Linked DNA regions of Pelagibaculum spongiae. Each later gene encodes a partner of the first gene's protein in a complex. Links are inferred from orthologs where the notes say so. Each region holds a gene or a part of one and is shown in the gene's direction. Other genes may lie near its edges.

Evidence for each region. The genes of interacting proteins can lie anywhere in the genome.
Region 2: the proteins of mfd (region 1) and uvrA are in contact, whole or in part, in a crystal structure (PDB 4DFC), measured with the Escherichia coli proteins. The link is inferred for Pelagibaculum spongiae from one-to-one orthologs.

Annotation. Positions count from the first base shown.
Region 1 is NZ_QDDL01000004.1:170,803-178,569, reverse strand. What follows is about bases 2,497-6,503. They hold mfd (transcription-repair coupling factor), read left to right. Parts: upstream 2,497-2,841; coding sequence 2,842-6,303; downstream 6,304-6,503. Other genes in these bases: DC094_RS11520 (CsiV family protein), read left to right, coding at 6,311-6,503. Outside these bases: DC094_RS11535 (agmatine deiminase family protein), read left to right, coding at 14-1,075; DC094_RS11530 (carbon-nitrogen hydrolase), read left to right, coding at 1,208-2,101; more of DC094_RS11520, read left to right, coding at 6,504-7,477; DC094_RS11515 (S-methyl-5'-thioinosine phosphorylase), read right to left, coding at 7,591-7,767. UniProt on the Escherichia coli protein: Couples transcription and DNA repair by recognizing RNA polymerase (RNAP) stalled at DNA lesions. Mediates ATP-dependent release of RNAP and its truncated transcript from the DNA, and recruitment of nucleotide excision repair machinery to the damaged site.
Region 2 is NZ_QDDL01000009.1:147,136-153,753, forward strand. The notes cover bases 2,694-6,079. They hold uvrA (excinuclease ABC subunit UvrA), read left to right. Parts: upstream 2,694-3,053; coding sequence 3,054-5,879; downstream 5,880-6,079. Other genes in these bases: DC094_RS17730 (S53 family peptidase), read left to right, coding at 2,694-2,904. Also shown: DC094_RS17725 (hypothetical protein), read left to right, coding at 1-987; more of DC094_RS17730, read left to right, coding at 1,321-2,693; DC094_RS17745 (hypothetical protein), read left to right, coding at 6,437-6,618. UniProt on the Escherichia coli protein: The UvrABC repair system catalyzes the recognition and processing of DNA lesions. UvrA is an ATPase and a DNA-binding protein. A damage recognition complex composed of 2 UvrA and 2 UvrB subunits scans DNA for abnormalities.

The DNA of each region.
Region 1 (7,767 bases):
TTGAAGCCGCATTTTGCAACATCAATCTAGTAAACGACTCCACAATGAGTGGCACGATCAAATTGCCACTTTGCTTTGCTGGCCCCACCAACAATCAGACTGGTTTGAGCAAATTGATCGAGTCGCTCCTGAATTTGCTGCATTCGCAGCAACCATTACTCGTTTTCAAAAGCTATTGTTGATTTGCCATGATGAGGCAACTTGGCAACAGGCTCAGCCGTGGCTGAAAAAAGCCGGTGCCGATTTCAGTCAAATCCAACCACTTTTGATTGCAACTAACGATACCTGGTGTCGAGACTTTGCCCCGCTCACCCTACAGGTCGATGGCAAGCCGCAACTACTTAACTTGGTGTTTAATGGCTGGGGTCAAAAATATGACCATGCGCTAGATGCTGCCGCAGCTGCAGACCCTGTGATGGTTGAGGCGCTGACTGAACTTTATTCCAATCACCCGCAGCCACAATGGAACCATCAAGCTTTAGTGTTTGAAGGTGGCGGTCTGGAAAGTAATGGTGCTGGCGTGCTGCTAACCACCGATGCTTGTGTGATGCATCCAAAGCGCAACCCAGATTTATCACGCCAACAGATTTTAAAAAAACTGTCCGAATTGACCGGTGCCAGCGAAGTCTATTCGTTATCTGAAGGTGGCTTATCTGGTGATGACACCGACAGCCATATCGATAATCTGGCGCGATTTGTCTCAAAAAACTGCATTGTTTATTTGCAGTGCGATCAAACAGATGATGAAAATTATTCGGCGCTGAATAAAATGCAGCGTGAACTACTGACATTGCAGCGACCCAACAATCAACCTGATTTCGATCTGATTGCGATGCCTCAGCCAGACCCTATTTTTGACTGCGACAACCGCCGAGTGCCTGCCAGCTATATTAATTTCGTATTGGTGAATGGTGCAGTGTTGGTGCCACAATATGGCGTAGCACAAGATGCTACTGCTTTGCAGATTCTCGGTGATTGCTTTCCAGATCGCCAAGCAATCGGCCTCAGTTGCAGGGCATTAATTGAACAAAATGGCAGCTTGCATTGTTTAAGTATGCAGCTTCCAAAAATTTAATGGCGTGAATGTTAGTTACCGACCACCATCTCATCCTCGCCATGGATGGCAGTGATCCATGGACAATGACGTGAACAGGCCAAGTAATTAATCATTCATTTTGCTCACATTGCCTATCAAAAGATTCTGATTATGAACAAAAAACTTAAAGTCGCACTGGTTCAGGCTCAAATTCCTGACAATACCGAGCAATCAAAGCATTTGCTGGAACAAACTATCCGCCAAGCTGCAGCGCAAAATGTTAAATTAATTTTGCTACCAGAACTGCATAACGGCGCTTATTTTTGCCAACAGCAGGCATTAAATGAATTTGATCGCGCCGAATCTATTCCCGGCCCAACCACCGATTGGCTCAGTGCTTTAGCTAAACAATTAAACATCGTGATTGTTGGTTCAGTATTTGAACGACGCACTGCCGGCATTTATCACAACACAGGCGTGGTATTAGACAGCGACGGTTCATTAGCCGGCATTTACCGCAAAATGCACATTCCCGATGACCCAGGATTTAATGAGAAGTTTTATTTCACACCGGGCGATATCGGTTTTAAACCGATTAATACTTCAGTCGGCCGATTAGGCTTATTAGTCTGCTGGGATCAATGGTACCCGGAAGCCGCACGTTTAATGGCACTCGCCGGTGCAGAAATCTTGCTTTACCCCACCGCAATTGGCTGGGACCCTGCTGATGATCAAGCCGAAAAAGACCGTCAACTCGACGCATGGCAAACGGTGCAACGTGGCCATGCGGTAGCTAACGGCCTACCGGTACTCAGCTGCAACCGCACTGGCTTTGAAGCATCACCCGAAGGCGCACTCAATCACACTGGTGGTATCGATTTCTGGGGCGGCAGTTTTATCACCGGGCCACAAGGTGAATTCCTCGCCAAAGCTGAGGTTCAACCGGAATTGTTAATCGCCGAACTGGACTTGGCACACAGTGAAAATGTCCGCCGCATTTGGCCATTTTTCCGTGACCGGAGAATTGATGAATATGGGGATTTAACCAAAAGGTTTATTGATTAAACTGAAAAGCGCTGTAGTCCAACAGCGCTTAATTTAGAAACTACTAGCTAGTATCTTAGATTTTATTTCTTGATATTCGGAATCACTTATCATTTCAGCATCAAATAACTTTTTAGCTTTCCCTAGCTCAACTACAACATCGTTTTTATTAGCCGCTATTTCTATTCCGATGCTACATTAACCAATTAACAACACAAGACTTTTAGCTCTATTTTTGTATTCTCAGCAAGCTACAATAAAAACCATGATATTCACAGCATAATCAAATACTCATCCAATTTTTTATATTACAACTGAAACACCGTATAACTCTGATAGCACGACGGCTAGCAAAGATAGGAAAATTTGCAGCAAAACTTATTCAAAACATTAAATGTAGGTGCTGTGATAATTACACTTCTCTGGTTTCGCTATGAAATATTGAGATTCTCTAGCACCCAACACCACCTAAGGGCCGCAGAAAATATAAATTGTTCTGTACAACCTCGAGTCGCACTACGTGCTTACCTAAGTCAGATACAAGGTCGGGTAAGCCACGGCGCATCCGACGTTTCAGGTTTGGGGGATTTATTAAATTCTGTAGTCCTAAGGTTCATTTTGCTTGAATTACGACAAGCCAATCACCACCACCATGTACTGTATAAAAAACCACCACCGACTATCAATTCCCGTGACAACTGCTATAGTTGCCCGCCATAGACATTTGCCTTTAACAGCTTGTAGCAGGCCTTTTAACCACTGTGACTTCGCAAAATCCTCTGAATCAAATTGACCTACCGGTTGCGGCGGGTGATCGAAAGCAACTCGGTAATCTGGCAACCCCAGCCCTTGGCTGGAGCTTGGCGCAAATTGCCCAATCAGAAAATCGACCGATTCTGCTGATTGCACCGGACCAAACCCACCTGGAAAAGCTCCGTGCAGAGATCCGTTTCTTTGTCGGCGACAAAATACCAGTGCATTTGTTTCCAGATTGGGAAACCTTGCCCTACGATACTTTTTCGCCGCATCAAGAAATCATCTCTCGCCGTGCCCGACTGCTGTTTCAGTTGCCACAGCAGACTCAAGGTGTATTGCTGATATCGGCCAATACCTTGATGATGCCGATGCCACCGGCCAGCCATTTGCATGCCCACACCTTGGTCATCCAATCGGGCGATTTCATTGATATCAACCAGTGGCGCAGTCGACTGGAACAAGCCGGTTACCTATGCGTATCGCAAGTGACTGAACCGGGTGAATTTGCGGTTCGTGGCTCATTATTTGATTTATGGCCATCTGGCAGCCCATCACCCTACCGGGTAGATTTGCTCGATGATGAAGTTGAAAGCATTCGTCAGTTTGATCCTGAAAATCAGCGCTCTACTGAGGTGCTACAAAAAATCGAGCTGTTACCGGCACGAGAATTCGCCTTAGATGAAAAGTGCATTCAGTTCTTCCGTAAGAACTGGCGTAGTCGTTTTCCTGATCACACCAAAAGTTTTATCTACCAAGATGTAAGCAAAGGTATTGCGCCCTCGGGCATTGAATATTATTTGCCGTTGTTTCATGAAAATATTGCCAATATTTTTGATTATTTACCAAAAAATACGCTGGCAATTAATCTACCGCAGATTGACCAAGCGTTAGATCATTTCCAAAGCGAAATTGTTAGTCGTTACGAAAACTACAATGTTGATTACGACCGGCCTTTGTTACGCCCAGATGAATTATTTCTCAGTTCAGATAAATGTTTTTCTGAGTTAAATTTATATCCAAGACTGGAATTGTTTACTGAATCGATTGGTAATCGCGGTCGCAAAAAAGACATTCAACTGGATGGATTGCCTGAGCTACAAATTGATGCTAAAGCCGACAACCCGTTTGTCTTACTGCAATCACTGATTGATCGTAGCAAACTGCCGATTATTTTTACCGCTGAATCTGCCGGTCGCCGGGAAGCCCTGCTCGATTTATTGCATAGCCATAAAATTCACCCCCATGGCTGCAATAGCTGGCAAGAAGCAATTGAATCCGATCAGCCACTGAATATTGTGGTTGCACCCTGCGAGTATGGTTTTTCCATTCCATCCGCCACAAAGCAGCCAGCTTTTATTTTAGTCAGTGAGTCTGACTTACTCGGTGAAAGGGTCAGTCAGCAGCGGAAAAAAGCCGCTAAGCAAGATCCAGATCTAGCCATTCGAAATTTGGCCGAACTGCGCGAAGGCGCCGCCGTGGTGCATATTGACCATGGTATTGGCCGTTATGTCGGCTTACAAATTTTACAAAGCGGCGGACTGGAAGCTGAATATTTGGTGTTGGAATACGCCAAGGGCGATAAAATCTATGTGCCGGTTGCGGCAATGGAAAAAATAAGCCGCTACAGCGGTCACGACCAAGATACGGTTTCGCTGAATAAATTAGGCAGCGATAAATGGAACAAAGCCAAACGCAAAGCCGCTGAGAAAATTCGCGATGTTGCCGCTGAACTATTAGATGTTTATGCGCAAAGAGCCGCTAAACCTGGTTTTGCTTTTGATCTGCCCGATGAACATTATCAAACCTTTGCTGCCAGCTTCCCCTTTGAAGAAACCGATGACCAGAAATTAGCGATTGGTGCAGTAATAGGTGATATGACCGAGAACACCGCGATGGATCGCCTGATCTGTGGCGATGTGGGTTTCGGTAAAACCGAAGTGGCAATTCGCGCTGCTTTTCTGGCGATTCAAGGTGGTAAGCAAGTCGCAATCTTAGTGCCGACCACCCTGCTGGCCCAGCAACATTATGAAAATATTCGAGATAGATTTGCCGATTGGCCAATTCGGGTTGAAGTCGTGTCTCGTTTTACTACCGGCGCTAAACAAAAAAGCCTTCTCGGTGATTTAAGCGAGGGTAAAGTCGATTTAATCATTGGCACCCATCGACTGTTAAGCAACGAAGTAAAGTTCCGAGAGCTTGGGTTAGTCGTGATTGATGAAGAACACAGGTTTGGTGTCCGTCAAAAAGAAAAGCTACGTTCATTGCGCGCCGAAATTGATATTTTAACCATGACCGCGACACCAATTCCACGCACCTTAAACATGTCGATGGCTGGCATGAGAGATTTGTCGATCATCACTACACCACCGGCGCGTCGATTAGCGATTAAAACCTTTGTTCGTGAAAAAAACATGGGGCTGATTCGCGAGGCGGTACTTCGTGAAATCCTTCGTGGCGGCCAGGTTTATTATGTGTACAACCAAGTTGACTCGATCGAACGCTGCACCGAAGAATTAGCCGAACTCATTCCAGAGGCACGTGTAGCATTTGCCCATGGCCAAATGAGCGAGCAGCAAATGGAAAAAGTGATGACTGATTTCCACCACCAACGCTGCAACGTACTGGTATGTACCACCATTATTGAAACAGGCATCGATATTCCCAACGCCAACACCATGGTGATTGATCGGGCCGATAAATTTGGCCTAGCCCAGTTGCACCAGCTTCGCGGTCGCGTCGGACGCTCTTATCATCAAGCCTACGCTTATTTGCTAACACCGCATCAATCTGCCATCAGTGCTGACGCTCAAAAACGGCTGTTGGCAATTGAGAGCTTCCAAGATTTGGGCGCTGGTTTTGCACTGGCTAGTCAGGATTTGGAAATTCGCGGCGCGGGTGAATTGCTTGGCGAAGGTCAAAGCGGACAAATCGCCAGTATCGGCTTTACTTTATATATGGAAATGCTCGATCAGGCAGTCTCTCAATTAAAAGCTGGCAAACAACCAGAATTAAATACGCCGTTGAATGCAGGTAGCGAAGTAGATCTGCGCATTCCGGCATTGATTCCAGATGATTATTTGCCAGACGTACAAGCCAGACTGGTGCTCTACAAACGAATTGCTAGCTGTAAAAATGCTGAAAGTTTGCGAGCACTTCAAGTAGAAATGATCGACCGTTTTGGCTTATTACCGGCGCAGGCGAAAAATCTATTTAGGGTTACCAGTCTAAAACAGCGAGCAGAATTGGCTGGAATTGCTCGAATAGATGTTCCCAAGGATTCAATCCGGGTAGAATTCACAGATCAACCGAATGCTGAGCCCGGCCGACTGTTTGAAATGTTGCAGAAAAAGCCGAGAGAATATCAGCTAGATGGACCTAATCGCATCAGAATGCCTTCAGCCGATGAAAATGCCGATCAGCGATTAGAACGCGTGTTCCGTTTTTTCGATTTGCTGGAAAGGAAATAAAACGTCAATGAGCAAATTTGTCGCCACTATTTTTGGAATTGCCTTATCTGTTTCGGCAATTCCTAGTGCTTTCGCCCAAACTTCACAAAGCAGTAACGACATTAGACCGACCAAATGGTACCAGGTCGAACTGTATATTTTTGATCGGCGCACTGGCCCGGTTGATAGTTCAGCAAGCGCTGAAAAGTGGCAACAAGATGTGCCATTAATTCCTACAGAGCAAGCGACTAAACTGATCAATCTGCAACAACTTAAGCAACAACGCACAACCAAGCTGGAACAGCAAAATCAACAACTGCCTAACAGCTTTTCTGATCAATCTGCTGTCAGCGCGCCAGCGCAAACGCTTGAATTACAAACTGCTGCTGAAACTGTATCAGCAGACTTAGATCTGCCTGACCCTGCAACTGTCCCTTGGGTTGAGCTTGAGAAGGAAAACTTTGAGATTAAAGAAGTTAAACAATTTAAAACGTTAACCCACCTTGCCTGGCGACAACCTGCCCAAACTAAACAACAAGCTAATTGGATTCGAATTAATGCAGTTGAACTGGAAACTCCGGTTAGCGCGTTAATTGAGACTGCTCAAAATCCTTTCGATTTACCACAAAACGATAGTTTCGAGCAATCCAAGTTATTTGCTGTGCCAGAGCGACAAACCTCGTTGCAACAAACCGATTCGACCAACTATATGTTAGATGGCCGAGTTCGGCTGAGTCTAAACAGTTATTTGCATTTCGATAGCGAGTTAGTGATTCAACAATGGCTTAAAAAAGAACAACAACCAGTGATTGTTGAAACGATCTCACAACTACCCAGCGAACTAGCCGGTATTGAATTGCCTAATACTGTTGGCCAACCAGTGATTGGGAATGATAACAACGAGTTAACTTTGGAAGAAGTGGTTGGCAGCCAACAACCACAAATGGTTGATTATTTGCAGAACTATCCGCTGCTGCAGCATCGTCGAATTAAAAAGAATCGCTTACAGTATTTTGATCATCCATTGTTTGGTGTGCTAGTGATCATCCGCGATTATAAATTACCAGAGCCTAAGCCAGAGCCCGAAATTATCGCTCCTGCGGCAGCTGAAGTAGAAAATGACGGTAATCCGGTTATTAAAGCGCCAGTGACGATTGAGCAATTGTCAGAGAAACCGGCCACTGCTACTGAATAGGTAGTATTTAAACTGTTTTTCAGAAATAAAAAAGCCGGTACATAATTAAAAGTATGTACCGGCTTTTTTGATCAACAATTATTAATGATTTTACAAATCAATACTATTTTGTATTAAGCACTATTTTTCATTAAATAAAGCTTTAATAATTTAGTGACCTTGGCCATACCATCATTCAATGTCAGGCGAATATCATCCATGGTAATCGGCCCTGGCGAACGCCCTGCCGCCATATTAACCACCACCGAAAGATTGGCGTAATTCATTCCTAGCTCACGCGCTAAAACCGC
Region 2 (6,618 bases), on another replicon or contig:
ATCACACAAACCGGTAATGAGAATGAGCTTCGCTTCAAACAAGAAGGTAATTTACAAAACCTGACGGTATCTCAAACCGGTAACAGTAACGACATGTTGGCAGAGCAAAGCGGCAGTGCTAACGATGCTACATTGTCTCAAAACGGCGTTCAAAATAATGCCACCGTCAATCAATCTGGTACGAATGCTGAAGCAATCACTAATCAGATTGGTAATAACAACGCTCTGAATTTGCAGCAATCTGGCGATTTAATGCTTGCCGATGTAAACCAAACCGGTGATTTGAACACTGCTGGCGTCACTCAAGATGGTGTTAATAACACAGCAGTTACCAACCAAATTGGCAACCAAAATGCTGTAACCTCATCACAAAACGGCACGGATCAAACAGCAAGCCTGACTCAATATGGCAATCTTAACAGCGTCACTGCCACTCAAACTGGCGAAAGAAATGCTGCAATTTCTTTCCAAGATGGTGATGCAAACTTGATTACGCTTGATCAAGCTGGAAACGATCATTCAGCTAGAATTACGCAAACTGGTTTAAACAACGAAGCAGATTTAGGCCAAGGCGGATCAACCCAGTCAGCTATTTTGGCTCAAAGCGGCAGCGATAACCTTGCAACTGTAACGCAAGCTGGAAACGACAACAGCGTCGATTACAGTCAAGCCGGCGATACAAACACTGCGAATATCGATCAAACGGGTTCTGAAAACATCATGACCGGTTACACCGTTGGTGATGATAACCTAGTGAATGTTTCGCAAAGCGGTGAGTTAAACGAAGCAGTCGTGCATTCATGGCCTGGCGCTAGCTTTGAAAGTGAAGTTGCTCTGACTCAGTCAGGCTTCTCTAACTTTGCCCATTTGGACCAAGCTGGAACCGGTCACTTAGTGACTGCAACGCAAAACGATAGCAGCAACTATATCTACAGCTTGCAGCAAGGTAGTGATAACACTGCGACAATCAATCAAGGCAGCAACTAATAACCTGTTGAAATAACAGTTTATTAAAAAAACAGGCTAGCAATTGCTAGCCTGTTTTATTTTACAGATGACAATAATTAACAATTAAAACAATAAATATAATTACCAACAAATAAGTCAACCAACCACCTTCCAGCACCACTCACTATAAAAATCATACAGTTAAACTAAAATATGACTGCATATTTTCAAATGAACATGAAAAAGCGACTAAGGTAACTTATAAGTTAATCAAAAAAAGTCACTGATCGTATGGATAAAAAACCATTTCTTATTATAAGTAATTTATTTACATTAATATCATTAGCAATTGTTTCATTCGCGAGCAGCGCAGTGTCAAACAAGTCTATTCCGACACCCGCTTATAATTACAAACACATCGTTCATTTTGGATTATTACGAGACAGCGTAGGTCTTGAAACAAATGCTCACGCAATTTCTTCTCCACAATCTAATCAGTATCAAGACTATTTAACAACTGGACAAACGGCTCAAAAATTCGGTAGCAGTAGCCAAAACATTCAACAAGTCGTTAATTACTTAGAATCGATTGCTGCAAAAAATATTGAAATCCACCCATCAAAAATTAGTATCTCGGCTGAATTTAATACCGCACAAATGCAACAGCATTTATGTGTCGACTCCAGTAAAAAACCTACGCAAAAAACTTGCACACCTGAGTCATTAGCCCCGTACATCAAAGAAATTGTATTAAATTATTTTTTACTTTCAGACCCAAGCAATGAAGAAAAAAACAATATAACGACAACAGCGAAACTTCAAAGCATCATCAATAAACCAACATGCGATGAAGCTAAAAACTTGCAGTCAGATAACGTTTTCTTACCCAAACAAATGATGACTGCTTTTGGTATCGATCAATTACATCAGCAGGGTTTTAAAGGTCAAGGCATGCGTGCTGCCATTTTATTAAGTGAAGTCATACCATCTCGGGCAGACAACGACACTTACCGTGATTGTTTTTCCATTACAGCAGATTATCGAGAATTAACAGAAACGCCCTATGGATTACCACTTAGCAATAACATAGAAGCACAAATAGATATTCAAACCATATTATCCATTGCACCTGAGATTGAGGAATTAACTTTTATTGGTACAGGTGTCATTGTTGGTGGTGGCGACCAAGTATGGCTGCTAAGCAAAGCAACTAATCCGGTAAATTTTCAACATGGCTTACCGCAAGTCATTAGTATTAGCCAAGGTTCTAGAGAATCTGATAATTCTGCTGACGAAATATCATTAGCCGAGTCATACGCTCAATTAGTCGCAGTAACAGGCAGCACTTTAATCGCAGCCAGTGGCGATTTTGGCTATCTCAACCAAAACTTTACTCCTGCGTTAGGCGCGGTTTACCCAGCATCTTCACCATGGACAACTTCTGTTGGCGGCATAGAAGCTCAACTCAACAATCAAGATCAAATCACATCGGTTGCGGTATGGCAAAAGACAAATAACGACGGTAGCGGCGGTGGGCCATCATCAATATTTAAGCGACCAAATTGGCAGAAAGGTCTTGGGGCATTTCCCGGCGAGCAGCGTCTCACTCCTGACATTGCTTATATCGCAAGTAATAGTTATATCTACTTTAACGGCGGTCATTGGTTAACTAACGGCGGCACTAGTGCCTCTGCACCATTTTTTGCCGGTGCAATATCTCTGGTTAATCAGCAATTAATATCAAAAAACAAAAAGCCATTAGGCGCATTAAATCCTCTGCTATACCAACTGGCTAACTCTTATTTATATGATGATATTTTTTATTCTGTGACACAGGGAACCAGCAATATACATGGTGATCTAGACCCAAACATTGGTGGCGCTTGCTATGGTTATAATCAAGCAACCGGACTTGGCGCAGTTAAAATTAACCGATTAATTGAACAATTAAATTAAGCCAACATTGATACATTTCGCACTTGAACTCGCTAGAAATAAACCTTACTAGCGGGCTCATTACAGATAGCTAATGTACGGTTAAGCATTCAATTTTAAGCCTACTGGATATATAATCAGTACCCGAGCTTCACCCCCAGGATATCGCAGTGGAAAAAATACTGGTTCGCGGCGCACGCACCCACAATCTGAAGAACATTAATATCGAGTTGCCTCGCGATCAGCTAATCGTGATCACCGGCCTGTCAGGCTCAGGCAAGTCTTCACTGGCTTTCGACACGCTATATGCTGAAGGACAACGTCGCTACGTCGAATCATTGTCGGCCTACGCACGCCAGTTTTTGTCGTTGATGGAAAAACCCGATGTTGACCATATCGAAGGTTTGTCTCCGGCGATCTCGATTGAGCAAAAATCCACTTCGCACAACCCGCGCTCCACTGTGGGCACGATTACCGAGATTTACGATTATTTACGGCTGTTATACGCCAGAGTCGGTATTCCCAGCTGCCCAGACCATAACATCGAGCTAAAAGCACAAACCATTTCGCAAATGGTTGACCAGCTAATGCAACTCCCCCAGGGAGAAAAAATTATGCTGCTAGCTCCGGTGATTCGTGATCGAAAAGGCGAGCACCAGCATATTCTGCGCGACCTACAAAGCCGCGGTTTTATTCGCGCCCGTATTGATGGTTTAGTGGTTGATCTAGCAGAACCGGTCACGCTAGATAAAAAACGCAAGCACACCATTGAAGCAGTGGTCGATCGTTTGAAAGTTAAGCCGGGCATGGAAATACGACTAGCAGAATCTATTGAAACTGCATTGGAGCTTTCCGATGGTTTATTACAAGTCGCCTTTATGGACGATGACAGCAAAGAACATTTGCTATTTTCAGCACGCTTCTCTTGCCCGAAATGTGGTTACAGCCTGACTGAACTTGAGCCAAGGTTATTCTCTTTTAACAATCCGGCAGGCGCTTGCCCAACTTGTGACGGCCTAGGAATAAAACAAGTCTTTGACCCATCGCGAGTGGTTCAAGATGCAAGCTTATCGCTAGGTGATGGCGCAATTCGCGGCTGGGATCGGAAAACCACCTATTATTTCCAAATGCTAAAAGCCCTGGCGACACATTTTAAATTTGATGTTGAAAAGCCATTTAACAGCCTGCCAGATGATATTCAGAAAAAAATACTTTATGGCTCTGAAGGCGAAGAAATTAAATTCAAATATCTAAATGATCGTGGTGACATTATTAATCGCTGTCATCCATTTGAAGGTATCATTCCCAACTTAGAGCGCCGCTACCGAGATACTGAATCTAACTCGGTACGGGAAGAGTTGAGTAAATACCAAAGCAACCACTCTTGTGACCATTGTGATGGCAGCCGCTTACGGGTTGAAGCTCGCAATGTTTTTATCGAGAAAAAAGCATTGCATAACATTACCGAATTGCCGATTGGCAAAGCCGGTGATTTTTTTGCTAATTTACATTTAACCGGGCAGCGTGGCGAAATAGCCGATAAAATTCTTAAAGAAATTAATGAACGACTCGGATTCTTAGTTAATGTCGGACTAGAATACTTAACCCTAGATCGCGGCGCTGATACCTTATCGGGCGGTGAAGCACAACGAATTCGCCTTGCCAGTCAAATTGGTGCTGGCCTAGTCGGCGTGATGTATGTACTGGACGAACCTTCAATTGGTTTACACCAGCGAGACAACGAACGCTTATTAAAAACCCTTACCCGCTTACGCGATTTGGGCAATACCGTAATCGTGGTCGAGCACGATGAAGATGCGATTCGCCAGGCAGATTATATTGTCGACATTGGCCCCGGCGCTGGTGTTCATGGTGGTGAAATTGTCGCTGAAGGGAAATTACCGGATATTTTGAATAATAAAAACTCGATGACCGGAAAGTTTCTTTCTGGCAAAGAAAAAATAGAAATACCCAAAGAATTTGTCATTGCTGACCCGAAACATCAATTAGTATTAAAAGGTGCCAGCGGCAATAACTTAAAAAATGTCGATCTAAAAATCCCACTGGGCTTAATGACCTGCATTACCGGTGTTTCTGGTTCGGGTAAATCGACCTTAATTAATAACACCCTTTATCCGTTAGCCGCCATCGAGCTAAACCGGGCAACCACATTGCAAGTCGCACCGAATAAGGGCATTAGCGGGCTAGAACTGCTAGACAAGGTAGTTGATATCGACCAAAGCCCAATTGGCCGCACCCCTCGCTCCAACCCGGCTACCTACACCGGTTTATTTACGCCGATTCGTGAATTATTTGCCAAAAGTCAGGAAGCCCGTTCACGTGGTTATAAATTAGGGCGCTTTAGTTTTAATGTTCGCGGTGGCCGCTGCGAAGCTTGCCAGGGCGACGGTTTAATTAAAGTTGAAATGCACTTTTTACCCGATGTTTATGTGCCATGCGACACCTGTAAAGGCAAACGTTATAACCGGGAAACGCTGGAAGTTCGCTATAAAGGCAAGAGCATTCATGAAGTGCTGGAAATGACGGTTGAAGATGCCCGGCAATTCTTTGATGCCATTCCGGCACTAGCACGAAAATTACAAACCTTAATGGATGTTGGGCTTTCTTATATCAAGCTCGGTCAAAGCGCGACCACTCTTTCTGGCGGTGAGGCCCAGCGGATTAAATTATCTCGCGAGCTATCTAAACGGGACACCGGGAAAACCTTATATATTCTTGATGAACCCACCACTGGCTTGCATTTTCATGATATTCGCCAGCTGCTTGGCGTGTTACATAAATTGCGTGATCGCGGTAATACCATTGTGGTGATTGAGCATAATCTGGATGTGGTGAAAACTGCTGATTGGGTGGTCGACCTTGGCCCAGAAGGCGGAGACGGCGGCGGCATGATTATCGCCACCGGCACACCAAACACCATTGCCAAAAGCAAAAAATCCTATACTGGTAAATTTTTAAAGCCAATGTTGAAATAGCTTTTAATGACGAAATAAAAAGGCGCGATTAAATCGCGCTTTTTTTATTCAAAAAATACAACATGGAAATCGATACAAAAAACCAAATGCAGTTATACAAAACCACTAAAGAATAATCGAACTCTTCTCCCGGTCTTGAAAATACTAATTCAAAATCAGATATTAAAATGTAGGCAGAAAACAATAAGAACATTACCAATGAAAATAGCATCTTATTCTTAGGTGCAAGACTAAAAGAAAGCCAAACGAAAACGATAGAAAAAACCAAATAATATACAAACATAACAATATGGTTTCCATATGAAAGAAACAATACCTTGCTGGGTATAAGTAATGTGGCTAAAGATGAAATCAGGAAAGAGGCAATTATTACTGCTGGAAAGTAAAGCAGCCACTGCATCCAATGCGGCAGCTGTGACCATGATTTTGACATAGTTATATCCCTAAAATATGCGCCCCATTACTTTAGACTAAGAATCGACAAGAACCTTTGACATATAATGTCAAAACAAGCTACTTTGAATACGCCAATTGATTGAGCTAACAGCGGAGAGAATATGAGAGGCGCAGGTGGAACATCAGGCGGAATCGGTCAGTTTTTTCTTGGCTTAGTGATGTTGTGTGGCGGCGGTTATATGCTGCTAAATGCGATTAATGTTACGTCCAGCTTTGGCCTGGGTTCTCGATTGTATGGTTTTGGTGCTTTTGGTAGCCAGTTTGGCGTGACCAGCGGCATGGT